DNA from 3 places in the Nocardioides sp. WS12 genome. Region 3 is predicted to be linked to each of the others. Evidence: riboswitches for the same ligand, from Rfam matches in the RefSeq annotation. Region 3 holds a riboswitch; each other region holds the start of a gene.
The links. Region 3 has a riboswitch for cobalamin ahead of HRC28_RS02960 (ABC transporter substrate-binding protein). Riboswitches for the same ligand answer to the same signal wherever they lie in the genome.

Region 1: another riboswitch for cobalamin. It lies ahead of cobN (cobaltochelatase subunit CobN); the one in region 3 lies ahead of HRC28_RS02960 (ABC transporter substrate-binding protein).
Region 2: another riboswitch for cobalamin. It lies ahead of HRC28_RS18390 (nitrite reductase); the one in region 3 lies ahead of HRC28_RS02960 (ABC transporter substrate-binding protein).

Annotation. Positions count from the first base shown of each region.
Region 1 is NZ_CP053928.1:3,827,227-3,837,361, forward strand. Features, by position in the region: gene HRC28_RS18505 (cobalt-precorrin-6A reductase) at 1-10, opposite strand, end outside; gene HRC28_RS18510 (cobyric acid synthase) at 7-1,431, opposite strand; gene HRC28_RS18515 ((2Fe-2S) ferredoxin domain-containing protein) at 1,428-1,790, opposite strand; gene cobF (precorrin-6A synthase (deacetylating)) at 1,777-2,535, opposite strand; gene cobN (cobaltochelatase subunit CobN) at 2,538-6,188, opposite strand; cobalamin riboswitch at 6,219-6,373, opposite strand; gene HRC28_RS18530 (hypothetical protein) at 6,358-6,906, shown strand; gene HRC28_RS18535 (AMP-binding protein) at 6,873-8,426, opposite strand; gene HRC28_RS18540 (superinfection immunity protein) at 8,581-8,829, shown strand; tRNA gene HRC28_RS18545 (tRNA-Val) at 8,860-8,931, opposite strand; gene HRC28_RS18550 (WYL domain-containing protein) at 8,989-9,942, opposite strand; gene HRC28_RS18555 (alpha/beta hydrolase) at 10,038-10,135, shown strand, end outside.
Region 2 is NZ_CP053928.1:3,794,284-3,804,418, forward strand. Features, by position in the region: gene cobT (nicotinate-nucleotide--dimethylbenzimidazole phosphoribosyltransferase) at 1-867, shown strand, start outside; gene HRC28_RS18355 (adenosylcobinamide-GDP ribazoletransferase) at 875-1,645, shown strand; gene cobU (bifunctional adenosylcobinamide kinase/adenosylcobinamide-phosphate guanylyltransferase) at 1,642-2,163, opposite strand; gene HRC28_RS18365 (RNB domain-containing ribonuclease) at 2,174-3,622, opposite strand; gene yaaA (peroxide stress protein YaaA) at 3,667-4,446, shown strand; gene HRC28_RS18375 (bifunctional RNase H/acid phosphatase) at 4,462-5,697, opposite strand; gene HRC28_RS18380 (C4-type zinc ribbon domain-containing protein) at 5,694-6,440, opposite strand; gene HRC28_RS18385 (Nif3-like dinuclear metal center hexameric protein) at 6,460-7,581, opposite strand; cobalamin riboswitch at 7,637-7,847, shown strand; gene HRC28_RS18390 (nitrite reductase) at 7,917-8,789, shown strand; gene HRC28_RS18395 (precorrin-8X methylmutase) at 8,782-9,471, shown strand; gene cobJ (precorrin-3B C(17)-methyltransferase) at 9,468-10,135, shown strand, end outside.
Region 3 is NZ_CP053928.1:661,823-671,957, reverse strand. Features, by position in the region: gene HRC28_RS03000 (HAMP domain-containing sensor histidine kinase) at 1-893, opposite strand, end outside; gene HRC28_RS02995 (response regulator transcription factor) at 886-1,560, opposite strand; gene HRC28_RS02990 (M15 family metallopeptidase) at 1,651-2,250, shown strand; gene HRC28_RS02985 (VanZ family protein) at 2,247-2,864, shown strand; gene HRC28_RS02980 (hypothetical protein) at 2,872-3,012, shown strand; gene HRC28_RS02975 ((2Fe-2S) ferredoxin domain-containing protein) at 2,984-3,673, opposite strand; gene HRC28_RS02970 (ABC transporter ATP-binding protein) at 3,670-4,437, opposite strand; gene HRC28_RS02965 (iron chelate uptake ABC transporter family permease subunit) at 4,434-5,507, opposite strand; gene HRC28_RS02960 (ABC transporter substrate-binding protein) at 5,507-6,514, opposite strand; cobalamin riboswitch at 6,572-6,755, opposite strand; gene HRC28_RS02955 (RNA polymerase subunit sigma-70) at 6,875-7,900, opposite strand; gene HRC28_RS02950 (hypothetical protein) at 7,971-10,135, opposite strand, start outside.

The DNA of each region.
Region 1 (10,135 bases), 2.0 Mb from region 3:
AGACCTTCATGCCAGTCCTCCGGTGACCACGGGCAGGGCGGGCACGCCGTCCTGCGCCAGGTTGAGCAGTGCGTCGAGATCGAGGTGTTCCTCGACGAGATCGCCGAGGAGGTCGAGCCGCCTGGCCCGGGCCTCCGGGAACGAAACCGTCGACGCGATGCCGAGTGCGCCGGACAGAAAGGCGCTGCGGGCCGCGTCGTCCTCGAGGCTGCCGTGCACCATCGTTCCGGTCACGGAACCGCGGGTGCGCTCCCCCGTGATGCGACCGTGGTGGATCTCGTAGCCGGCCGGCTCGTGCAGGCGCAGGGTCTTCACCGCGTCGAAGTCGGTGACGAGATCGAGCAGGCCGAGACCCTCGACGACCGCGCCTGCGGATCCCTCGACACCTTCGGGGTCGGAGATCGTCGTCCCCAGCATCTGGCAGCCGCCGCAGATCCCGAGGACGGGCCGGCCGGCCGCGGCATGCCGCAGGATCGCCGCATCGAGGCCACGCGAGCGCAGCCACGCGAGGTCGGCGATGGTGGAGCGGGTGCCGGGCAGCACGACCAGGTCGGCGTCCGCGAGCCGCGACGGGTCGGACACGAAGGAGACATCGAGGCCGGGCTCGAGGCCGAGCGCGTCGACGTCGGTGAAGTTGCTGATCCGGGGCAGGCGCACCACAGCCACCTTCAACGCACCCTCGACGGGTGCCCGACGGCCCTGCAGGTCGAGCGCGTCCTCGGAGTCCAGCCACAGGTCCGGGTGCCACGGCAGGACGCCGTACGTCGGCCGTCCGGTACGGCGCTCCAGGTCGTCCAACCCGGGGCGGAGCAGGTCCACGTCGCCACGGAAACGGTTGACCAGGAAGCCCGCGATCAGCCGCTGGTCGGCCTCGTCGAGCAGCGCGAGGGTGCCGAACGCCGAGGCGAACCAGCCACCGCGGTCGATGTCGCCGACGACCACGGTCGGAACCGTGCCGTGCTGCGCGAGGCCCATGTTCACGTAGTCGCTGGAACGCAGGTTGATCTCGGTCGGGCTGCCGGCCCCCTCGGCGACGACCAGGTCGAATCGCGACCGCAGGTCGTCGAACGCCGCGAACGCGCTCTCCGCGAGCCGCTGTCGACCGGTCTGCCAGTCACGCGCCGACACCTCGCCGTCGGGCTGCCCCATCCGGATCACGTGGCTGCGGCGGTCACTGCCCGGCTTCAGCAACACGGGGTTCATCGCGACCTCGGGCACGACACCAGCAGCGAGCGCCTGCACCCACTGGGCGCGGCCGATCTCTCCCGGTGTGCCGTCGGGTGACGTCACGACCATCGAGTTGTTCGACATGTTCTGCGCCTTGTACGGCGCCACCGAGATGCCACGCCGCGCAAGCGCCCGACACAGCCCGGTCACGACCACGCTCTTGCCGGCGTCGGAGGTCATGCCGGCCACCAGCAGGGCACTCATTGTCGGCGTCCCCGGAAGACCCGCGGCGCGAGCGACGGCGGCACGGCGCCACCCTCGCGCACCCAGTCCACGACGTCCTCCGTGGTCCCTTCGGACAGCACGCCACCGAGCCACGTGTCCTTGGGACGGCGACCGCCCGGGAAGTAGGTGAAGTCGCGCACCAGCACGACGTTGCTGCGGTCGCACTCGTCGAGACAGTCCACGACCCGCACCCGGATCCGCGGTCCGCGGCGGCCGGCAGGGTCATCGAGTGCCTCGATCGCGTCGCGCTGGGCGCTGTGGTCGACAGCGGGGTGCTTCTTCGTCGTACCGCAGCAGCAGTCGCGGCACAGCAGGACGTCGCGGTCAGGCAGCGCCATCGGAGTCCTCCAGCGGCAGTTCCGGGGCACGGATCAGGAACAGGTCCATCACCCAGCCGGCCTCCGCCTTCGCCTTCGCGCGTGCCTCGACCAGCGCCGATCGCACGGCTCCGACGCGACCGCTGACGAGGTGCTCGCCGACGCCGCCGAGGTTGGCGCCCCACCAGATGTGCCAGTCCTCGAAGCCGTCGAGATCCACCCCGGACGTGAGCATCACGACGAGGTTGTTCTGTCCGGACGTGACGTCGTGGCGCAGTCGCCGTGCGGTCGTGACGTGGACGGGCTTGCCGACCTGGTGCAGGACGATGCGGTGGCGCGCGGCCAGCATCTGCGGCGCGCTGATGCCCGGCAACACGTCGAACTCGAGATCAATCGTTGCGCCGAGCTCCTCGACGATCCGGATCGTGCCGTCGTACAACGAGGGGTCGCCCCACACGAGGAAGGCAGCGACTCCTCCGCGCTCCTCGAGCACGTCGCGGTAGGCCGTGAGCCGGGCGTCGTACCAGTCGGCCACGGCGCCTTCGTAGCCCGCGCGATCCAGGCCCGGAGACCGGTCCCGCTCGGGATCGCGCACCACGACCAGCTCGACACCATGCGCTTCGCACACGGCCCGTCGTACGGCGAGCAGGGAGTCGTCGTCCCCCTTCTGGACCGCCAGCGCGTAGTCACAGCCCCGGAGCGCCTCGGCGACTTCAGGAGTGACGTGCTGCGGCCCCATTCCGAAGCCGAGGATCCTGACCTTCACGCTCATCGGTCCTCGAGGTCGCCTTCGACGTCGAGGTACGCCTGCTGCAGCGCGGCCAGGATCTCCGGGTCCGGCTCGGCCCACAGGCCGCGGTCCTTCGCCTCGTGGAGTCGCTCGACGATGCTGCGCAGCGCCCACGGGTTCGACTTGCGCAGGAACTCCTGGTTGGTCTCGTCGAGGACGTACTCCTTGGCCAGCGACTCGTACATCCAGTCGTGGACGACGCCGGCCGTGGCGTCGAAGCCGAAGAGGTAGTCGACGGTCGCCGCGAGCTCGAAGGCGCCCTTGTAGCCGTGGCGCTGCATCGCGCCGATCCAGCGCGGGTTGACGACGCGGGCCCGGAAGACGCGGTTGGTCTCCTCCTGAAGCGTGCGCGTGCGGACCGCATCGGGGGTGGTCGAGTCGCCGACGTACGCCTTCGGATTGGTGCCCGACAGCGCACGCACGGTGGCGACCATGCCGCCGTGGTACTGGAAGTAGTCGTCGCTGTCCGCGATGTCGTGTTCGCGGGTGTCGATGTTCTTGGCGGCGACCTTGATCCGCTTGTAGTTGCTGCGCATGTCCTCCGCAGCGGGCACCCCGTCGAGGCCGCGGCCGTAGGCGAAGCCGCCCCACGCCGTGTAGACCTCGGCGAGGTCGGCGTCGTCGCGCCAGGTGCCGGACTCGACGGCCTGCAGGATGCCGGCGCCGTACGACCCCGGCTTGGAGCCGAAGATCCGCGTCGTCGAACGGCGCTCGTCCCCGTGCTCGGCCAGGTCGGCCTGCGCGTGGGCGCGGACGAAGTTCTTGTCGGCCGGCTCATCGAGAGCGGCAACCAGCTTCACTGCGTCGTCCAGCATCGCGACCACGTGCGGGAACGCGTCCCGGAAGAACCCGGAGATCCGAACCGTGACGTCGATGCGCGGACGCCCCAGCTCCTCCAGCGGTACGACGACCAGGTTGGTCACGCGACGCGAGGCCTCGTCCCACTCGGGCCGGACGCCCAGCAGGGAAAGGACTTCGGCGATGTCGTCGCCGGAGGTGCGCATGGCCGACGTACCCCAGACCGACAGGCCGACCGACTCGGGATAGGAACCCTCGTCGTCGAGGTAGCGCTGGATCAGCGAGTCGGCCATCGCCTGGCCGGTCTGCCACGCCAGGCGCGACGGGACCGCTCGCGGGTCGACGGTGTAGAAGTTGCGGCCGGTCGGCAGCACGTTGACCAGGCCGCGCAGCGGCGAACCGGACGGACCGGCCGGCACGAAGCCGCCGTTGAGGGCGTGCAGGGTGTTGTCGAGTTCGTCGGTGGTGCGGGCGAGCCGCGGGACGACCTCGGTCGCAGCGAACGTCAGGACCTGACGGACCTCCGGCGAGGCGGTCAGTTCCTCGACCCGGGCCGGGTCCCAGCCCGCCTTGTCCATTGCCTCGACGAGTTCGCGGGCCTCGGCCTCGACCCGGTCGACGTCCGTGGTGGGTGCGTCGACGGCCAGCCCGAGGGCGGACCGCAGCCCGGGCACCGACTGGGCCTGTCCGCCCCACACCTGCGAAGCGCGCAGGATCGCGAGCACCAGGTTGACCCGGGCCTCGCCTTCCGGCGCCTGACCCAGGATGTGCAGGCCGTCGCGGATCTGGGAGTCCTTGATCTCGCACAGCCAGCCGTCGACGTGCAGCAGGAAGTCGTCGAACTGCTCGTCGTCCGGGCGCTCCTCGAGGCCGAGGTCGCGGTGCATCTCAGCGGCGTGCATGAGCTGCCAGATCTCGCCACGGATGGCCGCGAGCTTGCCCGGGTCCATCGCGGAGATCTTGTCGTACTCCTCGAGCAGGCCCTCGAGTCGCGCGATGTCGCCGTAACTCTCGGCACGCGCCATCGGCGGCACCAGGTGGTCGATGATCGTCGCGTGCGCGCGGCGCTTGGCCTGCGCGCCCTCGCCCGGGTCGTTGACGAGGAACGGGTAGATCAGCGGCATGCTGCCGATCGCCGCGTCCGTCGCGCAGGACGCCGACAGGGCGGCGTTCTTGCCCGGCAGCCACTCCATCGAGCCGTGCTTGCCGAGGTGGACGACCGCGTGGGCGCCGAAACCGTGCTGGACCCAGCGGTACGCCGCCAGGTAGTGGTGGCTCGGAGCCAGGTCCGGGTCGTGGTAGATCGCGACGGGGTTCTCGCCGAAGCCGCGGGGCGGCTGGATCATCAGCACGATGTTGCCGGCCTGCAGCGTGGCGAGCACGATCTCGCCCGCGTCGTTGATGAACAGCGAGCCCGGGGACTCGCCCCAGGCCTCGACCATCGCGTCGCGCAGGTCGGCCGGGACGTCGGTGGTCCAGGCGTCGTAGTCGGCCTTGGTGATCCGCACGTGCGCGTCGGTCAACTGCGCCTGCGTCAGCCACTCCTCGTCCTGCCCACCCGCCGCGATGAGGGCGTGAATGAGGGCATCACCGGCTTCGGTCTCCGCCTCGGTGATTGAGGTGCGAGCGCAGCGAGCCTCGAAATCCCCGAGTACGCGGGTCACGACATTGTCCGACCCCAGGTCGTAGCCCGCATCCCTCAGCCGAAGCAGCAGGCGGACGGTCGACACCGGGGTGTCGAGGCCGACGGCGTTGCCGATGCGGGCGTGCTTGGTCGGGTAGGCGCTGAGCATCAGCGCGAGCTTCTTCTCGTTCTGCGGCACCGAGCGGAGGCGGGCGTAGTTCACCGCGAGGCCGGCGACCCGGGCCGAGCGCTCCGCGTCCGCGACGTACGACGGCAGGCCGGCCGGGTCGTTGGGGTCGATCTCCTTGAAGGAGAACGGCACGGTGCTGATCCGGCCGTCGAACTCGGGGATGGCGACCTGGTTGGCGTAGTCGAGCGGCGTGACGCCGTCGTCGGAGGCCTCCCACTCCTCGCGGCTGCTGGTCAGGCACAGGCCCTGCAGGACCGGCACGTCGAGCGCAGCGATCCGCTCCACGTCCCACGTCTCGTCGTCGCCACCGGCGCTGACAGCAGCGGGCGTGCTGCCACCGGCAGCCAGCACCGTGACGACCAGCGCGTCGAGGTCACCCAGGGCCGTGAACAACTCGTCCGGCGCCGCGCGCAGCGAACCCGCGAACACCGGCACGCCGATGGCATCACCCGTCGCGTCGATCGCGTCACACAGCGCGTGCACGAAGTCCGTGTTCCCGCTCGCGTGGTGCGCCCGGTAGAACAGCACCCCCACCTTCGCGAGGTGCCCGGTGGTTGAGGTGCGAGCGTCAGCGAGCCTCGAAACCTCCGGGCGCTCGAGGATCCCCCACGCCGGAATCACCTCTGGCGCCTCGAACCCCTCACCGGTCAGCAACACGGTGTCGGAGAGGAAGGCGTGCAACTGCGCCAGGTTCCGCGGGCCACCCTCGGCGAGGTAGCGGTGCGCCTCAGCGGCGACACCGACCGGGACCGTCGAGGTCTCCATCAGTTCCGCGCTCGGCGTGAGCTCGCCGCCGAGCACCACGAGCGGACGCCCGGTGCCGCGCAACGCGGCCAGCTCGGCGTCGTACTGCTGCGGGGAGCCGAGCAGGCGCAGGACGACCAGGTCGGCACCCTCGGCCAGCGCGACCAGATCAGCAAGGTCCGAGCGGTTGGGGTTGCCCCAGCCGTAGTCGCCGCCGCTCGATCGGGCAGAGAGCAGGTCGGTGTCGGACGTGGACAGGAGTGCGATGCGCACAGGTTCCTCCTCGGGGTTCGCGCCCCTCGATCGGTGGCTGATGTCCGCGACCAGTGTCTGGCTCACCCGTGCCGATCTGCTCAGCTGGGATCACAGTGGCGGAACCGCCCCGGTCTCGCACCGGGTTCCTGTGCCACGGACATGTGGGTGCTCAGCCTACGGTGGTCCCGTGGTCACACAGCAGTCGCCCGGCATCCAGGTCGCGGTACACGGACACCCGAACGCAGACACCCTCCTCTTGTGGCATCCGGCGGTGCGGTCCGACCCCGACGCCGTGGCGGCGCTCGCCAGCCGGATCGCCACCCGCGGGAAGGTTCGTGTCGTCGTACCGACGTGGGCCGACGGAGGCGATCTGCTGCGTTCGGTTCGCTATGCCCGCGAGTCCTCGGTGCACCCGCCGGACGGCCTCTCGGTCGTCGGGTACGGCGACGCCGGCATCGCCGCGCTGAGCCTCGCCCTGAACCAGCGGCGCCTCGGTATCGGCCTGGTCCGCGCGACCTGCGTCGACGGCGGACCCGACCTGACCGACCCGATCAGTGGTCAGCCGCTCGTCCCCGCAGCAGCGCCGGTGACGACCGAGATCGACGTCATCGACTCGGCCGACGCCGCGGTGTCCGCCTGGGCAGGCGAGACCGTCGCCGCCTGGCAGGCTGCCGGCTGGACTGCCTCGCTCGTCCCGACCGCTCAGTTCACCTGGCGGTTCAACCCGTCCCAGTAGGGCGCGCGCAGCTTGAACTTCTGCAACTTGCCGGTCGCCGTGCGGGCCAGTTCGTCGCGGAACTCCACCGACGTCGGTGACTTGTAGCCAGCCAGCCGGTCCTTGCACCAGCGGATCAGTTCGGCCTCCATCTCGGGGCCCGCGGTGGCGTCGGCGGTCAGGACCACGAGCGCCTTGATCGTCTCGCCCCACTTCTCGCTGGGGACGCCGATCACTGCGACCTCGGCCACGGCCGGGTGGGAGAACAGCGTGTCCTCGACCTCGATCGACGTGACGTTCTCGCCGCCGGTGATGATCACGTCCTTCTTGCGATCCGCGATCGTCAGGTAGCCGTCGTCGCCGAGGTAGCCGCCGTCACCGGTGTGGAACCAGTCGTCCTTCAGCGCGGCCGCCGACTCCTCCGGCTGCTCCCAGTACCCCTCGAGCACGACGTTCGACCGGGCCAGCACCTCGCCCGCGCCCTCCTCGGACTCATCGGTCTTCAGCCGGACGCCCAGGGCCGGAGCACCCGCACGCGTCAGCTTCGCCGCGCGCTCCGGTGCCGTCAGGTCGTCCCATTCGGCGCGGGTGCGGTTGAAGGTCAGCAGCGGCGAGGTCTCGGTGAGGCCGTAGATCTGGATGAACTCCCAGCCGAGATCCTCCTCGACCCGCACGACGGTCTTCGTCGGCGGCGGGGCACCGGCCATGATGATCCGCACCCGGTCCCGGCCGGGGATCTCGCCCTCCCACGTCTGCGCCGCCTCGAGTACGGCGGCCGCGACCGCCGGAGCGGCACACATCACCGTGACACCGTGATCACGGACCCGGCGCAGGATCTCGGCACCGTCGATCTTGCGCAGCACGATGTGCTGGGCACCGATACCGGTCATCGCGAACGGCATCCCCCAGCCGTTCGCGTGGAACATGGGCAGCGTGTGCAGGTAGACGTCACGGTCGTTGAGCTGCGCGTGCAGTCCGAAGGTGAGCGCGTTGATCCAGATGTTGCGGTGGGTGATCTGGACGCCCTTGGGTCGTGCCGTCGTACCGGAGGTGTAGTTGATGGTGGCCGTCGCCCCTTCGTCGTACTCCCACGGCTGCGGCTCTGCGCCCTCGGCCGCGTAGAGCGCATCGTCGTCGCCGATCACGAACTTCTGCTCGCACTTCACGTCAGCGAGCGACTCCTCCAGTTCGGGGTCGATGTAGAGGACCCGCGCCCCGGAGTGTTCGACGATGTACTGCACCTCGTCGGGACTCAGCCGGAAGTTCACCGGCACCAGCACCCGGCCCCAACCGCTCACGCCGTAGAACGATGTCAGCAGCCGACTGCTGTTGTGGCTGACGATCGCGACGCGGTCACCGACGCCGATGCCGAGTTCGTCGAGCTTCGCGGCCTGGCGACGCGCGAGCGCTCCGACCTGCGCATAGGTCAGCTCGCCGAGACTGGCCGCGGGCTGGTCGGGCTCGTCCACGACGCCGATCCGATCGCCGTAGACCGCCGTTGCGCGGTCGAGGAAGTCGTTGACGCTGAACGGGACGAACACAGGTGCCTCCTGGCGACAGGGATGTGACGACGCCCACCCTAGGAGAAACGACCCGGTCACCGCTGCCCTCCGACCGGGCAGGTCGCCCAGCGGCTGCCGATACGCGCTGAGCGGTTCGCCCCTGCCCGACACCGGGATCCACTACCGTGCCGCCATGTACCTCGAACTGGTCAGCGACCAGCACCGGCGCCGCTTCCGGCGCGTCCTGCTGACCTGGCTCGCCACCTTCTGCACCTGCGGGTACCTGCTTCCCTGGGCCGTCGCCACCACCCGCGGCAAGGCGAACGCCGACGCCATCGGAGTCATGAACTTCGCGCTGGGCTGGACCGTCGTCGGCTGGTTCGTGGCACTCGGCATGGCCAGCAAGGGGCACGGGCTCGCCGGCCTGCGGATCACGGAGTGACACGGGTCGTACTGGTGGGCGCAGAACTTGTGGGCGCAGAGGGGATCGAACCCCCGACCATCCGCGTGTAAGGCGGACGCTCTACCGCTGAGCTATACGCCCCAGAAGCCGCATCAGCGTAGCGAAGGCGCCCCCTCAGGCCCGAAACGGCGGCCTCCGTCACTCCCCCACGGCGCGCGCAAGCTTCGCCGCCACCGCGGCCACCGCCGCCCGCAACTCCGGCCCGCCCTCGACCGTGAAGTCGAAGGGCATCCCCGCCAGCCACTCGCCTGCGTACATCGTCGGGTTGTTGGTGCTGCCCACGACGACACAGCGCGATTCGTCCAACGGCTCGATCCGGCCCATCGTCGGCCGCAGCCAGGGCACCACCTCAGAGGCGGGGGCGTGGAACACGACCCTGGTGTCGTGGTCCCACCCCGAAGCGAGGTTCTCCTCGAGGACAGCCACCGGATCGAGCCCCTCGGGCGTCTCGAAGGTCCGGGTGCCTTTCCCCACCGACGTCACCCGGTCGATCCGATAGGTGCGTACGGCGTCGGCGTGGTGGGCGAAGCAGAGCAGGTACCAGCGCCCGTAGCGCACCACCACCGACCACGGGTCCACCTCGAAGGTGTGACTGTTCCCGGCCGCACTGCGATAGCCGATCCGCACCTGTCGCTGCTCGCCCACGGCTTCGACCAGTGCGCTGGTCACCTCAGGATCGGGCTTCGCCCAGGGGGCGGGTACGGCGCGCGCGTGCTCGCGCATCGTTGCGGCCTGCCGTCCCACGTGGACCGGCAGGGCACGGATGATCTTCCCCAGACCGGAGCCCACGGGATCCTCGTTGTCCGCGGCGGCATGGCGGCCGTCGAGGACCGCCATCACCAGTCCGAGCGCCTCGGCAGCGCTGAAGACCAGGGGCGGCAGCCGCACTCCGCGTCCGAGCCGGTAGCCGCCGTACGGCCCCCGGACGGACTCGACCGGGATGCCGGCCTCGCGCAGGATGGCGACGTAGCGACGTGCCGCCCGATCGGTCACCCCCAGTCGCTCGGCAAGCTGGTCAGCGGTACACCCCGGTCGGGCCTGCAGGATCTCCAGCGTCCTCAGCGCTCGCGCGGTCGGACTGATCTCGCTCATCGGAACACCCTGACAGCGCTGGGAACAATCCGGAAGGGGAATGTCCGGAACCCTTCGTAGGCTGGTGCCGAACCCCCTTGAGAAGGAGAACTGACATGGACATCGTGCTCATCGCCGGCATGTGGCTCGACGGATCGGCCTGGGACGCCGTCGTGCCCGAGCTGGAGAAGCTCGGCCACCGCCCGATCCCGCT
Region 2 (10,135 bases), 2.0 Mb from region 3:
GTGATCTTCGCCGGCGACCACGGCGTGGCGCAGCACGGCGTGTCGGCCTATCCCCCGGCCATCACCCCGCTGATGGTGCGCACCTTCGTTCTCGGCAAGGCCGGCGTTTCGGCCCTGGCCAACGCCCACGGTGTGCAGGTCCGGGTGCTCGACATCAGCGTCGACGACGACCTCGAGGGCGTGCCCGCCGACGTCCAGTCGCACAAGATCCGCCGCAGCAGCGGCGCGATCCACGTCGAGGACGCCCTGACGGCCGAGGAGACGGAGCGCGCGATCGCGACCGGCCGCGCCGTTGCCCGCGAGGAGATCGAGGCCGGCGCCCAGCTCCTGCTGTCCGGGGACATGGGCATCGGCAACACCACGCCGGCGTCCGCGATGGTCGCCGCCGCGCTCGGCCTCCCGGCCGTGGAGGTCACCGGTCGGGGCACGGGCGTCGATGATGCCGCCCTCGTCCACAAGCAGATCGTCGTGCAGCAGGCGCTCGACCGCGCCGGCGACCGTCTCGACGACCCGATGCAGACCCTGCAGGCCGTGAGCAGCGCCGACCTGGCCGCCACGGTCGGCTACCTCCTCGAAGCCGCTGAACAGGGCGTCCCGGTGCTCCTGGACGGCCTCATGTCGGTCGCCTGTGCCCTCACCGCGGAGCGGATCGCCGCCGGTGCCGCTGCGTGGTTCGCCGCCGGCCACCGGTCCACCGAGCCCGCCCAGACCCTCGCGCTGGAGAAACTCGGCCTCGAGCCCGTCCTGGACCTCGGCATGCGCCTGGGCGAAGGCTCCGGCGCCGTCGCCGCGGTCCCGGTCCTTCGGTCGGCCGCTGCCCTGCTCCGCGACGTCGCACTGCTCGCAGACCTTGTGCCGCCGGCGTGAACCCGTCGTGAACCCAGCCCTCGTCGGCCGCAGCCTCCGGCTCGCCATCGGCACGCTGACCGCTCTACGGGTGCCTGCCGTCCTGCGAGTGACGCCGGGAGACGCGACCGGCGCGATGCTGCTGGCACCGCTGGCCGTGCTGCCGCTCGGTGTGGGTGTCGCGCTGGTCCTCTGGTGCGGCGGTCAGTTCGACCTGCCCGCCCTCGCGGTCGCCTTCACAGCGCTCGCCCTGCTGGCCGTGGGCAGCCGCGCCCTGCACCTCGACGGGTTGTCCGACGTCGCCGACGGCCTCACGTCGTCGTACGACCGGGAACGGTCGCTGGCCGTCATGAAGAGCGGTACGGCGGGCCCGGCCGGTGTCGGAGCGCTGGTGCTCGTCCTCGGCGCGCAGGCCGCCGGGCTGGCCTGGTTCGTGGGCGGGGACGACGGCGTGCGCTCCGCCGTGATCGCGGGCGCGGCCGTGTGCGCCTCCCGCGCAGCGCTCTGGATCACCTGCTCCACCCTCGCGCCGCCGGCAAGGGAGGACGGCCTGGGCGTCACGTTCACTCGCCGGATCCCGGTCGCGGTCACCGTGGTCGGCTGGATCGCTCTCGCAGCGCTGGCCGCCCTCGTCGACCCGGTCCGCGGACCGGTGACCGTTGCGGTCGCTGCCGTCGTGGTCGTCGCGCTCGTCGCCCACACGATCAGGCGGTTCGGTGGTGTCACCGGCGACGTGTTCGGTGCCGGGATCGAACTCGCGCTCGCCGTGCTGCTGGTCGGACTGGCGTCCGGCCTCTAGAGCTTCAGCACCCGGCCCGAGATGACCAGGTGCACCTCGTCGCAGGCCGCCGCGACGCCCTGGTTCACGATGCCGAGAAGGTCGCGGAACAAGCGCCCCGACCGGTGAGCCGGTACGACGCCAAGGCCCACCTCGTTCGTCACCAGGACCACGTCCACCGAGACCTCGGCGAGCGCGGCGGCGAGTTCGCTGACCCGTTCACCGACGACCAGTTCGGCGTCCCCGATCGGTCGCTCCCACAGGTCCGCCTTGTCGGCGATCGTCGTCAGCCAGGTGCCGAGGCAGTCCACGAGCACCGGCGTCGTCGCGGCACGTAGCACACCGGCGACGTCGTTGGTCTCCTCGGTGGTCCACGAATCGGGGCGCCGGACCCGGTGGGCCGTGATCCGCTGGACCCAGTCGGCGTCGTCGTACACGGGACCGGCGGCGACGTAGGTGACCGACGGTGCGGACGCCACGAGGTGCTCGGCGTGCACCGACTTGCCGGAGCGGACTCCCCCGGTGACCAGTACCTTCACGTGCGCCTCCTCAGCCGACAGTGAACGCGACCTTACGGGCCGCGAGGTCTGCGGTGGCAAGAGTGGCCTCGACCTCCTCGCCGAGCGGCAGTGGCTGCGGCGACGTCACCGGCGCCTCGACGCCGACCTCGGCGAGCATCACGACCCCCGACTTCGGGTCGTCGTCGCGCAGGCTGGTGATCACGCCTGCGAACTTCTCGCCGACACGGTCGGACAGCACAGCGGCTTCGAGCAGGTCGAGCACCGAGCGTTCGTAGGAGCCGGCGCGACGGGCGGAGGCCTGGAGCGTCTTCGGCAGATCTGGCAGCGCGGCGGTGACCCATTCCGGGACCGGCCGTCCGGCGCAAATCGCGACACAGACCTCGCCGGTGTAGCGGTCGCCGAGGCGGCGCAACGGAGCCGTGACGTGGGCGTACTCGGCGGCAATCGCGGAGTGCAACGTCAGTTCGGGCAGGTCGCCGTTGAACGCGGCATACCCGCTGCCGCGCAGCAACCGGGTGCACGCCACGACCATCGCCTGGTGCTCGGACTTCGCCGGGTCGAGGGAGCGGATGAACGCGGAATAGTCCGTCGCCTTGGGCCAGTCGATCTTCAGGGCGTGCGCGACGCGCCGCAGTCGGGCGACGTCGCGCGGGTCGGCTGGCGGCAGGGTGCGCAGCATCCCGACCTTGGCGCCCACCATCAGCGACGCGGCCGAAATGCCCGTCAGCAGGGAGATCTGGGCGTTCCACTCCTCCACCGGCAACTGCTTGCGGAAGGCGAGTTCGAAGCCGTCAGCGGTCTCCTCGATCTCCTGCTCGGGCAACGGCAGCGAGATGCCGCCGCGCGCGAGTTCCTGCTGCTGGCGCAGCAGGCCGACCTCCTTGAGCAGGACGAGGACCTCACCAGCCGTTCCGTCATCGAGCGCCGCCTGGGCCTCGACGTACGACAGTCGCGAAGTCGAACGCACCAGCGCCCGCTCGACGTGAACCTTGGTCGGGGTGCCGGCGGCGTCGACGTCGATCGTCCACAGCAACGCGGGCGCGGTCTGGTCGGGCAGCAACGACGCCGCCCCCTCCGAGAGTGCCGGCGGGTGCAGCGGGATGCGGGTACCGGCGCCGTACAGCGTCTCGCCGCGGCGATGGGCCTCCAGGTCGATCGGGTCACCGGGCTTCACGAACGCAGCCACGTCGGCGATCGCGTAGTGCACGACGAAACCACTGGACTCGTTTCCTTGGCCGGCGCGTTCGATGTGCAGCGCCTGGTCGAGATCCATCGAGCCGGCGGGGTCGATCGTGATGAAAGGCAGGTCCGTCCGGTCCAGTTCCGGGAGTACGACGTCCGCCGCTGCCCGTTCGGCAGCGCTGGTCACGTCGGCGGGGAACTCCCCCGGCAACTCCAGTTCCTTGGCGATCTCCTCGAGCCCCTGCGTCAGCGCAGGAGAGCTCGCCTTGACCCGGACCACGACGTTGCTCGGCATGCGGCCGAGACTAGAACACGGGGCGAGGGCCCTATCCTTTCCCGGTGCTGATCCTGCTGCCGCCGAGTGAGGGCAAGTCCGTTCCGACCCGGGGCAAGGCGCTCGACCTCGCGTCGCTCTCCTCGCCCGAATTGACCGCCGCACGCAGCGAGGTGCTCGACGCACTCGTCGCACTGTGCCGGGACGACGCGGACAAGGCGGCCGCGGTGCTCGGCCTCTCACCGGGGCAACTGGACCTGATCGACCGCAACGCCGACCTGGTGGACGCGCCGACGGCCCGCGCGGACCGGATCTACACCGGCGTCCTCTACGACGCCCTCGACCTCGAGACCCTGTCCGCTGCTGCGAAGCGGCGTGCGACCAGCCGCGTGGCTGTGGCGTCCAGCCTCTTCGGGATGGTTCGGCTCGGCGACCGCATTCCGTCGTACCGCCTCTCGGGCGATGCCTCGCTCCCGCTGGTCGGGCCGGTCGCCGCGATCTGGCGCGAAGCGCTGCCGCCGGTGATGACCGCAGCGCTGGGCCGCGGGCTGCTGGTCGACCTGCGCTCGGGGATGTACGCGAACTTCTGGCGTCCCGCGCCCGAGCTCGCTCGCCGGGTCGCGACCGTGCGCGTCCTGCACGAGCACAACGGCACCCGCAAGGTCGTCAGCCACTTCAACAAGGCCACCAAGGGGCGGATCGTCCGCGAACTGCTCGAGGACGGCGCCGACCCGCGCACCCCTGCGGCCCTCGCCGCGACGCTGGAGCGCCTCGGCTGGACTGTCGAGATCGGTGCGCCCGGGAAGACGGGCACGCAGCTCGACGTGGTCGTCAGCGAGCTGTAGCCGTCACTCCCAGGACTACCAGCGGCCGGTGTCGAGCAACGTCCGCCGGCCAGCAGGCAGCGCGTTGAAGAACCGCATCGAGCCCTTCTGCTCCCCCGTGGCCAGATCCTCGTAGAACGAGAGCACCGACACCGCTGCGGGCGAGAGCTCCATGCGGAACAGCGACTCCAGCGGGGCATCGACGGCGTGCGCGACGAGCGTCTTGATGGGCGTCACGTGGCTGACCACGACGACCGTCTTGCCGGCGTGCTTCTTGAGCAGGCGCGCGAGGGCTTCCAGGACGCGGGCCTGCACCGTCAGGAACGACTCCCCGCCCGGCGGCGAGGCGGCCATGTCGGCGAACCATGCCTCCAGCCCGGCCTTGTCCTTCTCGCCGACCTCGGTGAAGGTCATCCCGTCCCAGTCACCGAACTCCATCTCGGCGAAACCGGGCTCCTCCTCGACCGGGAGGCCCAGCTTCGCGGCGATGATCTCGGCGGACTCGCGGGTACGACGAACGGGCGAGGAGACGACGACGCTGATGTGGTCGCGCAGCTCGGTGAGCCACTCGGCTGCTTCGGTGATCTGCGCGCGGCCCTCCGCGGAGAGGGCGGGGTTGTCGCCACCGAGTCCGCCGGAGAACTTGCGGCCGGTCGTATGTGGCGTGACGCCGTGGCGGACCAGGACGAGGGTCGTCGGCGATCCCATTCCGGGCGGGGCGACCGGGGTGGCGGCAGGCGATTCGAGTTCCTCGACCAGCGACTCGGGCTCGTCGGCGATTCCGTCGCCAGCACCGTCGCCAGCACTGTCAGCAACCCGAACCACAGCCGGTTCGATGGCCGCCGTGACACCCGACCGCACACCGTCGAGCGCCTCGTTGGCGAGCCGGTCCGCGTGACCGTTCTGCTCCCGCGGGACCCACGTGTAGACGGTCCCGGCCGGGGCGAGCGCCAGCGCCTCGTCGGCGAGCACCCGCATGTCGGGGTGCTTGATCTTCCAGCGGCCGGCCATCTGCTCGACGACGAGCTTCGAGTCCATCCTGACCTCGACCTTCGCGTCCGGAGTGAACTCCGCAGCGAGCCTGAGGCCCGCGATCAGGCCGGAGTACTCCGCAACGTTGTTGGTCGCGAACCCGATCGTCGTACCGTCTTCGGCCAGGACCTCGCCGGTCACGGCGTCCTTGAGAACGGCGCCGTACGCCGCCGACCCGGGGTTGCCCCGGGAGCCGCCGTCGGCCTCGATGAGGACAGTACGACGACCCGCTCCGGTCACGAGAGACCGCTCTCCGACGTCCGCACCAGGATCCGCTGGCACTCCTGGCACCGCACGACGGTGTCGACGGGGGCGCCCCGGATGACCTGGAGCTCGGCGGCGTCGAGGCGGATCTGGCAACCGCCACAGGCGCGCTGGCGCAGTTCGGAGGCGCCGACGCCGCCCTGGTTGGCGCGCAGCTTCTCGTAGAGCGCGAGCAGGTCGGCCGGGATCTCGGCAACGATGCCGGCGCGAGGGGCGCCCACCGTCGCGGCCTCGGCGTCGAGCTCGGCGCCGCGGGCGTCGCGGGTTGCGGTCAGTTCGCCGAGCCGGGCGTCGATGGTCTCGATCGCGCCGGTGAGCTCGGCCAGCGCGGACTGCGCCTCCTCGAGTTGCTCCATGACTTCGAGCTCCTCGTCCTCCAGCACCGTGATCCGGCGCTCGAGGGTGTCGAGCTCGTGCTGCATCCGCTCGAGGTCCTTGGGGTTGGCGATCGCACCGGAGTCCATCCGGTCGCGGTCGCGCTTGCGGCGCACCTTGACGGTCTCGACGTCGGCGTCAGCCTTGGCCTGCGCCACGGAGAGGTCGTCGACAACGATCCGCTGGTCACGCATCCGGCCGTCGACATCGGAACGCTTGCCGAGCAGTTCGGCGATCTCCGCACCTTCGGCAGGATGGGTGCGCTGGTGGCGGAGTTGATCGATCTGGGCGTCCAGCGCCTGCAGGTCGAGCAGGCGCAATTGGGCGGCGGGGTCGGCCTTCATCGGGTGCTCATCGGTGCGCTCACAGGTGCATTGTCCAAGGGTCGGTGACGATCGTGCTCACCCGGGTCTCCACGGCGTCTCCCAGCGCATCGACGAGGCGTTGTTCGACGACCGGCAACCAGGTCGATTCGGCCGCCCAGTGGGCGATGTCGACCAGGGCCGGTCCGCCCTTCTCGAGGAACTCCGCGGCCGGGTGGTGCCGCAGGTCGCTGGTGACGTAGGCGTCGACATCGAGCCCGGCGACGCGGTCGAGCAGGAAGTCACCGGCCCCACCGCAGACAGCGACGCGCTTGATCGGGCGCTCCGGATCCCCGGCGACCCGCACGCCGTGGGACGTGGCGGGCAGTGCCTTCGCGACCGACTCGGCGAACTCGGTCAGCGTCACCTGCGCAACGGTCCCGATCCGACCAGTACCGGTCGTGGTGAGCCCGTTGTCGGCCAGCTGGACGACGTCGTACGCGGGCTCCTCGTAGGGGTGGGCGGCGAGCATCGCGCGGACCACGGCGGTCCGCAGCGAGCGCGCGAGAACCACCTCGATCCGCACCTCCTCGACGGTCTCGAGGTCACCGATGGTGCCGATCATCGGGTTGGCGCCGTCGAGCGGACGGAACCGCCCCTGGCCCGGCGCACTGGTGAACGAGGCGAAGTCGTAGTCGCCGATCCGGCCGGCGCCGGCCTCGGCGATCGAAGCGCGCACCGGAGCAGCGGCGTCGGCCGGGACGAAGACCGTCAGCTTGTCGACCGGCTCGGAAGACGCCGGGATGATCGGCGTCAGGTCGGTGAGGCCGAGCGCGTGGGCCAGCGCCTCAGACACTCCCCCGACGGCCTGGTCGGCGTTCGTGTGCGCGGTCAGCAGGGCACAGTCGGCCTTCGCGAGGGTGTGCAGCGTGCGGCCCTTGGGCGTGGTCGCGGCGAATCCCGTGACGCCCTTGAGGAACAGCGGGTGGTGCACGACCAGCAGGTCGGCCTTCCACTCGGCCGCTTCTGCCGCGACCGCCGGCGTCGGGTCGACGGCAAAGAGAACCTTCTTCACGGACTGGCCCGGGTCGCCGTACACGAGGCCGACGGCGTCCCAACTGTCCGCGGTCGAGGGCGGGTACCAGCCGTGGATCAGGTCGGTGACGTCCTGGAGCGTGGGCATGACGCTCAGGCTACTGGGGTCGCCGTGGGCACGCAGGTGCGGTGCAGAGCGGGATTGATACCCTGCTCGGGCCAGTCGACCTCCACGGAAGTGCGAACATGTGGAAGTCAGGGAACCCGGTGAGAGTCCGGGACTGACGCGCAGCGGTATGGGTGACGGGCGAAGCACCGGGAAATCGGTACAGCCACTGGATCTTCGGGTCCGGGAAGGCGCTTCGCACCGGAGGATCCCGAGTCCGAAGACCTGCTGGCCCTTGCGACAACCGTCGCGAGGTCACCAAGGAATTTTGCAGGGGCGACGCGACGAGCCCCCGGACCTCGAAGGACCGCACCGCCATGGCCACGAACCGCAGCCGGCCGGACCGCTGCCCGGGGATCGTGCACCCGTGGCTCGCCGCTGACGGCGGTCTCGTCCGGATCCGGATCCCCGGCGGTCGGATCTCCCTGAAGGCGCTGCAGGCGCTGGTTGCCGTGGCCGATGAGTACGGCGACGGGCGGGTGCGGTTGACCGCGCGCGCCAACCTGCAGATCCGCTCGATGCCCGTCGACAGTGCTGCGGGAGACCGACTGGCTGAGCCGGCGCTCGTCGCCCTCGAAGCCACCGGACTGTTGCCCTCGCGAGAGCACGACCGGATCCGCAACGTGCTGGCGTCACCACAGACTGGGATCGCCGGCGGGCGGGCCGACCTCCGTCCCGTCGTGGCCGCACTCGACGGATTGCTGCTCAGCGACCCGTCCCTGGCCGGGCTGCCCGGCCGCTTCCTCTTCACCCTCGATGACGGCCGCGGCGACCTCGCCGACCGGCATCGGGACCTGGGCCTCGTCGCCCTGTCCACCGACTCCGCACAACTGGTCGTCGGGACCTCCTTCGGTCCGGTCGTCCCGCTCGCCGATGCCGCCGACGCGATCGGTGACCTGGCCCGCCTGTTCCTCGCTGCCCGCGGCGAGGGGCCGGACGCGCCCTGGCACGTGACCGAACTTCCCGAACCCCTGATTGACCCGGTCGCGCCCGCGCCCGGCGCCGACATCACCAGCGCACCCCTCGACTTCGGCCCCGTGGCCGGCGGCGAGCACGTGCCGGTGGACGACACCGGCATCGATGCCAGCATGGTCGCTTCCATGCTCGCGTCACGGACCGGCCGGGGCGACCTGGTCGTCGTGACGCCGTGGCACGGTGTGCTGATTCCTGAGGAGAACCGCAATGACTGAGATCGACCTGTCGGGCTTGAGCGCCCTGACGGCACCGCCGCGCCGCTACGAGTACATCGCCGACGGCCCCGCGATCTACGTCGACTCGTTCGCAACCATCCGCCGCGAGTCCGACCTCACCGGCATCCCGGCCGAGGCCGAGAAGGTCGCCGTGCGGATGATCCACGGCAGCGGCCAGACCGACCTCGTGCGCGACCTCGTCGTCCACCCCGGCCTGGTCCCGGCCGCTCGAGCCGCGTTGTCCAACGGTGCACCGATCCTCTGCGACGCCCGCATGGTCGCCATGGGCATCACCGCCGGCCGCCTGCCCGCCGACAACCCGGTGCACTGCTTCCTCACCGACCCCCGCACGCCGGAACTGGCGAAGAAGTGGTCGACCACCCGCACCGCGGCGGCCGTCTCCCTGTGGGAGCCGCTGCTCGAAGGAGCCGTCGTCGCCATCGGCAACGCCCCGACCGCGCTCTTCCACCTGCTCGAGATGATCCTCGACGGCGGTCCCCGCCCGGCCGCGATCGTCGGTTGCCCGGTCGGCTTCATCGGCGCCGCGGAGTCCAAGGACGCGCTCGCCTCCTTCGCCACCGACCACGGCATCGACATCCCGTTCGTCACCGTCCGCGGTCGCCGCGGCGGCTCCGCGATGGCCTCCTCCGCCGTCAACGCACTGGCACAGGAGGAGGAATGACCGCGTCCTTCCACGTCGTCGGGATCGGACCCGGTGACCCCGAACTCATCACCCGCAAGGCCGAGCGCCTGATCGGCGCCGCCAGCGTCGTTGCGTTCCACGCCGGCGTCACCAAGCAGTCGCATGCCCGCCGCATCGCCGCACACCTGATCCCGACCGACGCGATCGAAGAGGAACTGCGCTACCCCGTCACCACCGGCAGCACCGACCACCCCGGCGGGTACGTCGGCGCACTGGCCGACTTCTACGACGAGTGCGAAGCGCGGCTTGCCGCACACCTCGACGCGGGTCGTGACGTCGTACTGCTGGCGGAGGGGGACCCGCTCTTCTACGGCTCCTCGATGTACCTGCTGGACCGGTTCCGCGACCGCTTCGAGACCGAGGTCGTCCCGGGCATCCCGGCCTTCGCCGCCGCGACCGCCGCCATCCCGGCCCCCCTGGTCCGCCAGACCGACGTGCTGACTGTGCTGCCCGGCACCCTGCCCGAGGCCGAGCTCGCCCGCCGCCTGGCCGACACCGACGGCGCCGTGATCATGAAGCTCGGCCGCACGTTCCCCGCCGTCCGATCGGCGCTCGAGCAGGCCGGCCGGCTCGACGGCGCCTGGTACGTCGAACGTGCGTCCCAGCCCGAGCAGCGCTGGCTGCCCGTGGCTGACGTCGACGC
Region 3 (10,135 bases):
TGCGGCGTCAGCGTCTCGCCCGTGCTCTCGACCGTGAGTACGACGCCCGCGGGATGAGCACCGGTCCGTACCCACACCGCTCCGTCGGCGGGCAGGTTGTGCACGATCGCGTTGTGGACGAGGTTCGTCGTCATCTGCAGGAGGAGGGCCTGCGAGCCGGTGGTCAGCGCCTGGTCGCCGGACGTCTCGATGGTGAGACCGCGCTTCTCGGCCAGCGGGAGCAGCGTCTCCGTTGCTTCTTCGGCAGCGAGTGACAGGTCGACGACGCCGCGCGCGAAGGCCTGCCGGTCGGCGCGGCTGAGCAACAGCAGCGCCTCGGTGAGGTCGATGGCGCGCGCGTTGACGTGGTGCAACCGGTCGATGAGTTCGTCGACGTTGCGGGTCGGCTCGTTGCGGGCGACCTCGAGCAGGGTCTGCGTGATCGTCAGGGGCGTGCGCAGTTCGTGCGAGGCGTTGGCGGCGAACCGCTGTTGCTCGGCGACGTGCGCCTCGAGGCGCGCGAGCATCGCGTCGAAGTCGTCGGCCAGTTGGCGGAACTCGTCGTTGCGCCCCTCCATCTCGATCCGGTGGGAGAGCGAGCCGGTGGTGGCCTGGCGGGTGGCGCGGGTGATCCGGTTCAGCGGTGCGAGCATGCGTCCCGCCAGGAACCAACCCCCGACAAGACCGAAGACGAGCAGGAAGGACATCGCCTGGATCGCCCGCGGGGTGAAGGCCTTCTGGAGATCGGTACGCGACGGCCCGAACGACGGCTGGAACGCGGCCTGGTCCGGCACGTAGCGCAGGAGGAACACCCAGACGGTGGCGAGCAGCAGGCCGCCCGCGACCATCAGGAAGCCCGCGTAGCTGAGGGTGAGCTTGAGGCGGACGCTCGGGCCCCACGGCCGCCTAGCCACGGTCCGCCACGTCCTCGATGCGGTACCCGACACCCGGCACCGTCGCGATCAGCCACGGTTCACCGAGCCGCTTGCGCAGGGAGGACACCGTGATCCGCACGGCATTGGTGAACGGGTCGGCGTTCTCGTCCCATGCCCGCTCCAGCAGCTCCTCGGCACTGATCACACCCCCGTCGGCACCGACGAGCACCTCGAGTACGGCGAACTGCTTGCGCGTGAGCGCGACGTACCGACCGTCGCGGTAGACCTCGCGCCGGAACGGATCGAGGCGCAGACCGGCGATCTCGCTGACGGGCGGCCGGTTGTGGGCGCGCCGGCGGTCGAGCGCCCGGAGCCGGAGCACCAGCTCGCGCAGGTCGAACGGCTTGGTGAGGTAGTCGTCGGCGCCGAGCTCGAACCCGGTGGCCTTGTCGTCGAGCCGGTCGGCCGCAGTGAGCATCAGGATCGGCATCCCGCTTCCCGACGCGACGATCCGCTGGGCGACCTCATCGCCCGACGGACCGGGGATGTCGCGGTCGAGCACGGCGATGTCGTAGGTGTTGATGCTGAGCAGTTCCAGCGCCGTGTCACCGTCGCCGGCGATGTCGGCCGCGATCGCCTCCAGCCGCAGGCCATCGCGGATGGCAACGGCAAGCAGGGGTTCGTCCTCGACGATCAGCACGCGCATGGCAATGCCGATGCTACGAGTCCCCGCATATCGCCGGCATATCGAAAACCCGATACGCCCCGGCAACGCCGCCTTGCCTTGGCTGGACCCATGACCTACGCCAAGACAGTCGCGATCGGGACGATCGTGCTCTTCGCAGCGATCGCGGTTCCGCTGAGCCAGCAGGTGCTGGGCTCCACCGCTTCCACGATCACGACACCGTTCGACGCCTTCCTCGGTGGCAACAGTGGTGCCCTGGGTGAGGACGGCGGTGAGCTCCCCGATGGCGTCACCGTCTTCGACGACACCTACCCGGCCGTGGCCAACCTCGACTCCGACCTCCTGCAGGCGCTCCGCGATGCGGCCGACGACGCCGCCGCCAGCGGCATCACCTTCCAGGTCAACAGCGGCTGGCGCTCCGAGGCCTACCAGGAGAAGCTGCTCGACGATGCCGTCGCCGAGTACGGCTCCCGCGAGGAGGCGGCCCGCTGGGTCGCCACCCCCGAGACCTCGGCCCACGTCTCCGGTGACGCCGTCGACATCTCCCAGGGCGAGGCCACGAGCTGGCTGGCACGGCACGGATCGTCGTACGGCCTCTGTCAGATCTATCGCAACGAACCCTGGCACTTCGAGCTGCGGACCGAAGCGACCCGGATCGGGTGCCCGCGCCCGTACGCCGACCCGACCGAGGACCCGAGGTTGCAGCAGTGAGGGTCCACGGCGTGCAGGACATCCTGGGTACGGCGACGGGTATCGCCGTCGGTGCTGTGGCCCTGGTTCCCCTTGCCCTGCTGGGGATCTGGGCACTGGCCCGGCTGCGCATCTCCGCTGGTGCGCCGCCGGCGCGGGCCTGGCGCAGGTCGCTCGCCGAGGTCGGACTCGTGTACGGAACGGTGCCGTGGGTGTGGATGACGATGCTGCCCGGCAACCAGGCGGGACTGGTCACGGGAGCGGTGAGTCTGGAGCCGTTCCGCGACCTCGAGACGATGTCCGACATCCAGGTGGTCGGCAACCTCGTGCTGCTGTCGGCGCTGGGCTTCTTCGCCCCGCTGCGGTTCCGGGCGCTGGCGTCGCTGCCGCGGATCGTCGTGCTCGCGGCCTTCTCTTCGGCAGCGATCGAGACCGCCCAGTTCGTGCTCAGACTGGACCGGGTCTCGTCGGTGGACGACGTCCTCCTCAACACCGCCGGCGCAGCCGTGGCCGCCGTACTGTCGTGGCCCTGGTGGGGACCGGACAGCCCGGACCTCCCCCACCCGACCACGGATCGGCAAACGCGCGCGTCGTCCGTCTGCTTGGATGCGGGAGAAGTCCACTCCGAGCGATGAGGAAGTCATGTCAGCGGACAAGAAGCAGCAGCGCAAGGAGCAACTCACCCTGCTCAAGGAACTGGCCAAGGGCGCGCGGAAGGACCCCAAGGGCGCTGCGATCTTCTTCCGGGACATCATCAAGGAGAAGATCTCGAAGAAGCGCTGAGACCCGGCGCCGGGCGCTGGCGCGACGCCCGCGGCAGTTCGAACGGTGACGCCGTCCCGTCACTGAAGGCGTCGGTCAGGGCAGGTACGTCGTCCGGGTGAACCCGCCCGAACCACCGGTCGTCCGGTTGTACGACGACCACCGGGGCCTGGTTGCACGGGAACATGCACCCGGTCTGGGTGACGAGCACGTCGTCGTCACCCAGTCCGCGGGCCCGGAGTTCGGCGTCGATCGCTGCGCTCGTGTCGGCTGATCCCCTGGCCGCGCAGCGCGGTCCCCGGCAGACCAGGACGTGGTGCCGGTGACCTGGGACCGCTTCCCAGCCCGGCGAGGTGAGCGTGTCCTGCGACTGTGCGTCGCGCCCCTGGATCTCGACGTCCGCATCCGGGTGGGTGGTCAGCCAGAACGCGACCACCCGGGTCAGCCAGGACCGGGCCGGTGCGGTGCCACCGACCGGCACCCGGGTGACCCGGATGCGGCGCTCACCGGCGGCGTGGAGGCGATCCAGTTCGGCCGCCAGGGACGGGGAAGCCCCCTGGAGGTAGGCATGGGTCGCGCCGACGGCCTCCGCCAGTTCGGCCAGTTCCCGGTCCCGAGCCGCCGCATCGACGGCCATCGCAACGAGCACGAGCGGCGTCGACGGCCCGGTCATCCCGGTCATGCGCTGTCCCGGTGGTGCCACACGACGTGCAGCCGCCCCGACTCCGGGTGCGGGCCGACGGACGTCTGCACGCCGTAGACCTGCTGGATCGTGGCCGGCGTCAGCACGTCGGCCGCGGCACCCGACGCCACGACCGCGCCGTCCTGGAGCAGCACCAGCTGGTCGCAGAACGCGGCCGCGAGGTCGAGGTCGTGCAGCGCCGCGATCACCGTGAGCCCCAACCGCCGTACCGTGGTGAGGAAGTCGATCTGGTGGCCCAGGTCGAGGTGGTTGGTCGGCTCGTCGAGGATCAGGATCTCGGGTTCCTGCGCCAGCGCCCGGGCGAGTTGCACCCGCTGGCGCTCGCCGCCGGACAGGGTCTGCCATCGGCGGTCCAGCAGGTCGCCGACCTCGGCCAGCCGGATGGCCCGGTCGATCGCGTCCCGACCCTCGGTGCGGGACGCGGGCCAGCGGCCGCGGTGCGGGATCCGCCCGAGCTCGATCACCTGGCGGACCTGCAGGTCGAGCCCGGTGACGGAGTGCTGTTCGAGCACCGCCACCCGGCGTGCCCGGTCCCGTGCGTTCAGGCGATGCAGGCTCTGCTCACCGAGGTGCACCTCGCCGGCGTCCGGGCGACACAGCCCGGCAAGGATATGCAGCAGGGACGTCTTGCCTGAGCCGTTCGGCCCGAGCAGGCCGGTGACGGTGCCGGGCGAGCACTCGAGGGACACGTCCTTGAGGATCGTCCGCTCGGGGACGCCCCACGTGATCTCCGCGGCCCTCATCGCGCCCGCTCCCGTCGCAGGAGTACGGCGAACACGGGTGCACCGAGCACGGCCGTGACCACGCCGATCGGGATCTCCTGGCCGTCGATGATCGAGCGGGCCGCCGTATCGGCCCACACCAGCAGGATCGCTCCGACCAACGCACTCAACGGCAGCAGCCGACGGTGGCTCGGTCCGACGAGGAGCCGCACGACGTGAGGCACGACGAGTCCGACGAACCCGATGGCGCCGGTGTAGGCGACGAGGCTGGCGGTCACCAGCGCCGTACCCGTGAGCAGGATCCAGCGGGTCCGGTTCACCGCGACCCCGAGCGAGTTGGCCGCCGACTCACCGAAGGCGAAGGCGTCGAGGTCCGAGGTGAAGGCGAGGACGGCGACGGACGCCACCACGGCGACGACGAGCAGCAGGATCGCCGAGTCCCAACGGAGGCCGGCCAGCGATCCCATCGTCCAGGCCAGCACGCGGCGGGCGGCGTCGTGGTCGCCGCTCATGATCGTGACGAAGGACGTGTACGCCGCGCACACCTGCCCGATCGCCACACCCGCCAGCACCGTGCGGGCCGGCGGCAGGTCGCCTGCCCGCCCGGTCGCGAGCAGCAGGACCGCGGCGAGGGCGCCGAGGGCGCCGAGGAACGAACCGAGGGTGAGCATCGTGGTGGCGAGCAGGCCGCCGACCGAGACACCGAGCACCAGCACGCTGACGGCACCGACGGCCGCGCCGCCGGAGATGCCCAGCAGGTAGGGATCCGCGAGGTCGTTGCGGGTGAGTGACTGCAGCACCACACCGACGAGCGCCAGCGCCGCGCCCGTGGCCGCGGCACCGAGGACCCGGGGCATCCGCAACTGCCACACGATCTGGTCGTCGAGCAGGGAGACGTCCCCGCCGAAGCCCGAGCGCTGGGCGATGACCTCGAGCACCGTCGAGGTCGGGATCGGGACCGACCCGATCCCCACGCCCATCACCACGCTGACCACCAGCACACCGACGAGCAGCGCGCCCAGGCTGATCACGCGCAGGCCACCGGTCGCGCCGAGCCCGAGGGCCCGGCGCGACGAAAGCGCCACGGACATCAGCGCTTCAATTCCTCGAGCTGCCCGGCGACGTTGACGGCGCCATCAGCGAGCCGCACTCCCGGCGTGGTCTCCGAGAACGGCAAGGCGACGAATGCCCCGGCCTTCACGGCACGCATCGTGCTGAGCACGGGATCATTCTTGAGGTAGGCGATCTTCTCCTTCGCCGTCGACCACGAGGCGTCGGCCAGGACGATCACGTCGGGGTCGGCCGCAATGACCTTCTCCCACGCGACATCGGTCCAGCCGTGCGGGATGTCCGCGAACACGTTGGTCGCGCCGACCGCATCCAGGATCAGCTGCGGGCCGCCCTCCCCGGTGCCGACGTACGGCGTCTTGTCGCCCGAGTCGTACCAGAACACGTCGACGCCAGCGCCGGGCTTCTCGGCCGCGAGTTCCTCGAGCACCGCCGCTTGCTCGGTGCGGATCGTCTCGGCCCGCTTCGGGACGCCGAACGCCTTCGCCACCAGGTCGATCTCGTCCCAGACGGTCTCGAACGTGGTGCCACCGACGGGCTTCGCGTCGCCGTCGCCGCACCCGAAGAGCGAGGTCATCGACGCGATGCCCAGGTCCTCCAGCTGCTTCTGCGAACCAGCGGCCTCGTCGTCGTACGCACTGATGTAGGAGCCGTAGACGAAGTCCGGCTTGGCGCTGATGACGGTCTCGTGGTCGGGGTACTGCTCGGAGAGGACCGGCACCGCGTCGTAGGCCTCCTTCCACTTCGCGGGGACGGCGTCATCGATGTACGCCGTTCCTGCGAGCTGGTCCTCGACGCCGAGAGCGAGCGCGACCTCGGTCGCGCCCTGGTTCATCGTGATCGCCCGGGTGGGCCTGGCGTCGAGGGTGGAGGTGAAGCCACAGGTGGTGACCTCGACCGGGTACCCATCCGTGGTGGACGACGCCTTCTCCTCGGACGGAGCGCCCGCGCAGGCGGTGAGCACCGAGGTGAGCACCGTCAGGAGCGAGACGGAGGCAAGGGTCGCCAGGGGTCGGGAAATGCGCATCATGAGTTCTCATCTCATGTCGAGACCTTTGTCGCGAGGCCTGTTGGACAGATCACGCGGACGTTGTCGCCCACGGCCAGCAGGTCTTCGGACTCGGGATCATCCAGACGAAGCGCCTTCCCGGATCGCATTGATCCAGTGGCAAAGTGCCTCGCCCGTCACCCTCACCGCTGCGCGTCAGTCCCGGATTCTCACCGGGTTCCCTGACTCCCTTCGGAGTACGACTGGCGCTGCGAACTTAGCAGGGCCAACTCAGGCAACCCTCAGTCGCACGTCACTCGTGTGCGTCGTACCAACCATTTTCGGGGCGGTATCAGCCGAGGTGCCCCGAATTTGGTTGGTACGACGCCCGGCAGGTTCGGTTCACAGCTCCTCCGGCAAGCCGAAGCGCTCGAACATCTCGGGCCCGAAGGTGAGCATCTCGGCGACCAGCCCACCCTCGACCCGCAGCACGTCCAGGGCCAGCGCTTCGTAGGTCGTGGCGCCGGGCGAACGGTGGTACGCCGCCACGGCCGGCTGGCCGTTCGCCGTCGTGATCAGGCACCGGAACGCGGTCGGCTCCAGCTTGTCGAGCCCGCCGTCGATCCAGGTCTGGACGACCGCTGCGCGACCGACCCACACGCCGACCTGCGGCGGCATCGCGAACCTCACGTCGTCGCGCAGGAGGTCCGCCAACCCGTCGAGGTCGAGGTTCTCGAGATGCTCGACGTACCTCGACACCAGGGTCTGCTCCGCCTCGCTCAACCCTTGCCCCGCGCGGGCACTCCAGTCGAGCCGACCATCCGGCAGGTGCTGGCGCATCGTGGCCCGGGCCCGCGCGAGCGCGCTGTTGGCCGAGGCCAGCGTGAGTTCAAGGGCGTCGGCCGTCTGCTGGGCCGGCCAGCCGAGCACGTCGCGCAGGATGAGTACGGCGCGCTGCCGTGCGGGCAGGTGCTGCACGGCCACGATGAACGCCAGTTCGATGGTCTCCCGGGCCACGACCTGGGTGTACGGGTCGTCCGGCTGGCCATCGGGCCACGGCTGCAGGTAGAGCACCTCCGTGCCCGTCCCGCCCACGCCGTGCAGATCGGCCGGCACGGGCGTACGGTCACGCCTCTTCTCGATGAAGTCCAGGCAGGCGTTGGTCGCGATCCGGTACAGCCAGGTGCGCAACGACGCCCGCCCCTGGAAGGACTCCCGCTTCGCCCACGCGCGAAGGAAGGTCTCCTGCGTGAGGTCCTGCGCGTCGTCGTACGACGCAAGCATGCGGTAGCAGTGGACCAGCAGTTCGCGTCGAAAGCGTTCGGTGAGCAACGCGAACCGACCACCGTCATCGGTGCGCGCTGCCTGCATGAACTCGGCTTCATCGGCGCCGATCGGCCCGGTCGGGGTTGGTGCGGTTGTCTCCACGGTTCACTCCTGTGGTCGCTTGAACTGTCGCAGGTAACGACGGTCGAGCTGCGGAGAAGTGATCGGTCCGCTACCTGCCGCGTACGCACCTGATCGCGGTGTCGCGGTGGCCGACACGGTCCACCGCAGTGACCTTGAAACAGGTGCGGCTGGGGCTTCGAACGCGACTGACGGACGTCTGGGTGAGGTGGAGCCACCTCGCGCTTGCCATCCACGGCGCGGAGTTGGAGCCCAGGCGGTAGCGAACGACGTAGTGGCTGATGCCGTAGGTGTCCGTTGCGCGGTAACGGAAGAGAAGCCGGTCGAACCGCGACGTGTCGATGGAGGCGCGGGTCAGGACCGGAGGCTCCCCGTCGATGGTGGTGCACCTGCTCGTCGACCACGAGGACAGGTTGCCAACTCGGTCCCTGCCGCGGACCTGGAAACAGGCTGTCTGCTCGTCACGGAAGGTCCGGGTCATTGAAGTCTGCGTGTAGCGGGAGACCATCGACCACGCCGACCAGGCACCGGCCGGCGTAGCGGTGCGCCACCGCACGTCGTACGAGGCGACGCCGGACGGAGCGACCTCGCCGCTGCGGACCGGGTCGGAGTACCTCCAGCCGACGCTCACGGCGCGTCGGCCGTCGACGCCACGCACGTAGCGAGCCGAACCGCTGCTGGAGACCAGCCGCGGTGCCGTTCGATCGGGAGTGAGTAGCGGCGGGACCGTCACCCAGTCCAGGTCGGTACGGGTGAGTCGCCCGAACGCGTCCGTCCACACCAGCGTATGGCTCCCCGCGTCGTCCGCGACCACGTGCACCACCCCTTGTCCGATCTCACGCGTGACATGCGTCGAGGAGAAGTCCGTCACCCTGACTGCAGGGACCCGGTAGCTCGACACGGTGTAGGCGAAGTCGGTGCCGAGGCGCCAAGAGGTGGACCCGTCGAGGTAGTCGAGGAGGACGCGGGGCGCCGCGCCACCATCGAGATCGAACAGCGTGGGCTGGCTCCCACAATTGACCAGCGCCCAGCGGCCCCGGACCTGCAGTCCTGAGGCGAAGCACTCGGAGCCGAGACCCACCTGTCGGACGGGTCCCGGTTGGGAGGTGTCGACACCTTCGAGCGTGTGGTCATCGGCGAGGCGCCAGACCCAGGTGCCGTCCAGAGCCGGGCCCGACGAGTCGGGGGTTACCCCGGACCACACCTGCGCGCCGGTGCGCAGGTCCTGCACGTCGGTCCGCCACAGCCCATCGTCAGAGCGAGTGAGTCCGACCAGCTGACCTCGGTGACCCAGCGTGAATGCCGAGGACTCCACGGTCCGGGCGCCGTCCGGCCAGACGACCCTCCACAGCCCGGCAGCTTTCTCGGTGGCGATGCTGTCGCCAGCCACCAGCAGGCCGCCGCGGCGCCTTGTGCTCTGGGAGAGGGGCAGACCCGTCACTGGGTCATCGACCGCCGACCATGCACTGCCGGCGTACTCCCGGACGGGGTCGGTGCTGATCTCGCGCGACGACACCACGACACGGTCCCCGGAGAATCCCACGTCGAGCGGCTCCACCGGTTGGGCCGGGAGTGTGGTGAAGAACCGCGGTTCCTCGCCCGCCCGGAGAAGTGCCAGCTCACCGGTCCCACCGTCGTCGACCGTGACGTGCAAGCTGCCATCGCTTGCCGACAACTTCGCGACGGCGTGCGACAACAGGACCTCGCCCAGGGATCCAGTCGCCAGGTCGACGGCGCGCAGGTCGGCACCGCAACGAGTGGCATCGCAAGGCTGCGGCTCGTCAGCCACCAGACCATCGCCGAGCACCTTGAGGGTCGTCCCCTGGTCCACCGCCACCGTCGTCGTGTGCGTTTGCGTCAGATCTGTCCGCGGAGCCCAGGTCACCTCCTGCTCGCCCGGGACAGGGCGCAGGTTCAGGACGCGATTGGGGGTGAGCACCAACCCCGGCGCCGACTCGACGGAGCCAGTGGCGGGATCAAACAGGAAGCGACCCTGGTCATCGCCACAACTGAGGCTGAAGATGACCCCGCTCTCGTCGCTGTCCCACAGGTTGACGGTCGAGCAGAACGGGTAGGGCCCCGCGATCGCCGAGCTCGTGCCGTCAGCTCGGTGAAGGAACACACCCCTCCGGCCGTCGTTGAAACGCTGCGTCGTCACCGCCCAGTCCGGGTAGGTGACCGCCGCTTCGTGGGCAGGAATGGTGTAGGCGTGGACCAGCCCGGACGTCAGGTTGTCGACGGTCACCGTCTTGCCCG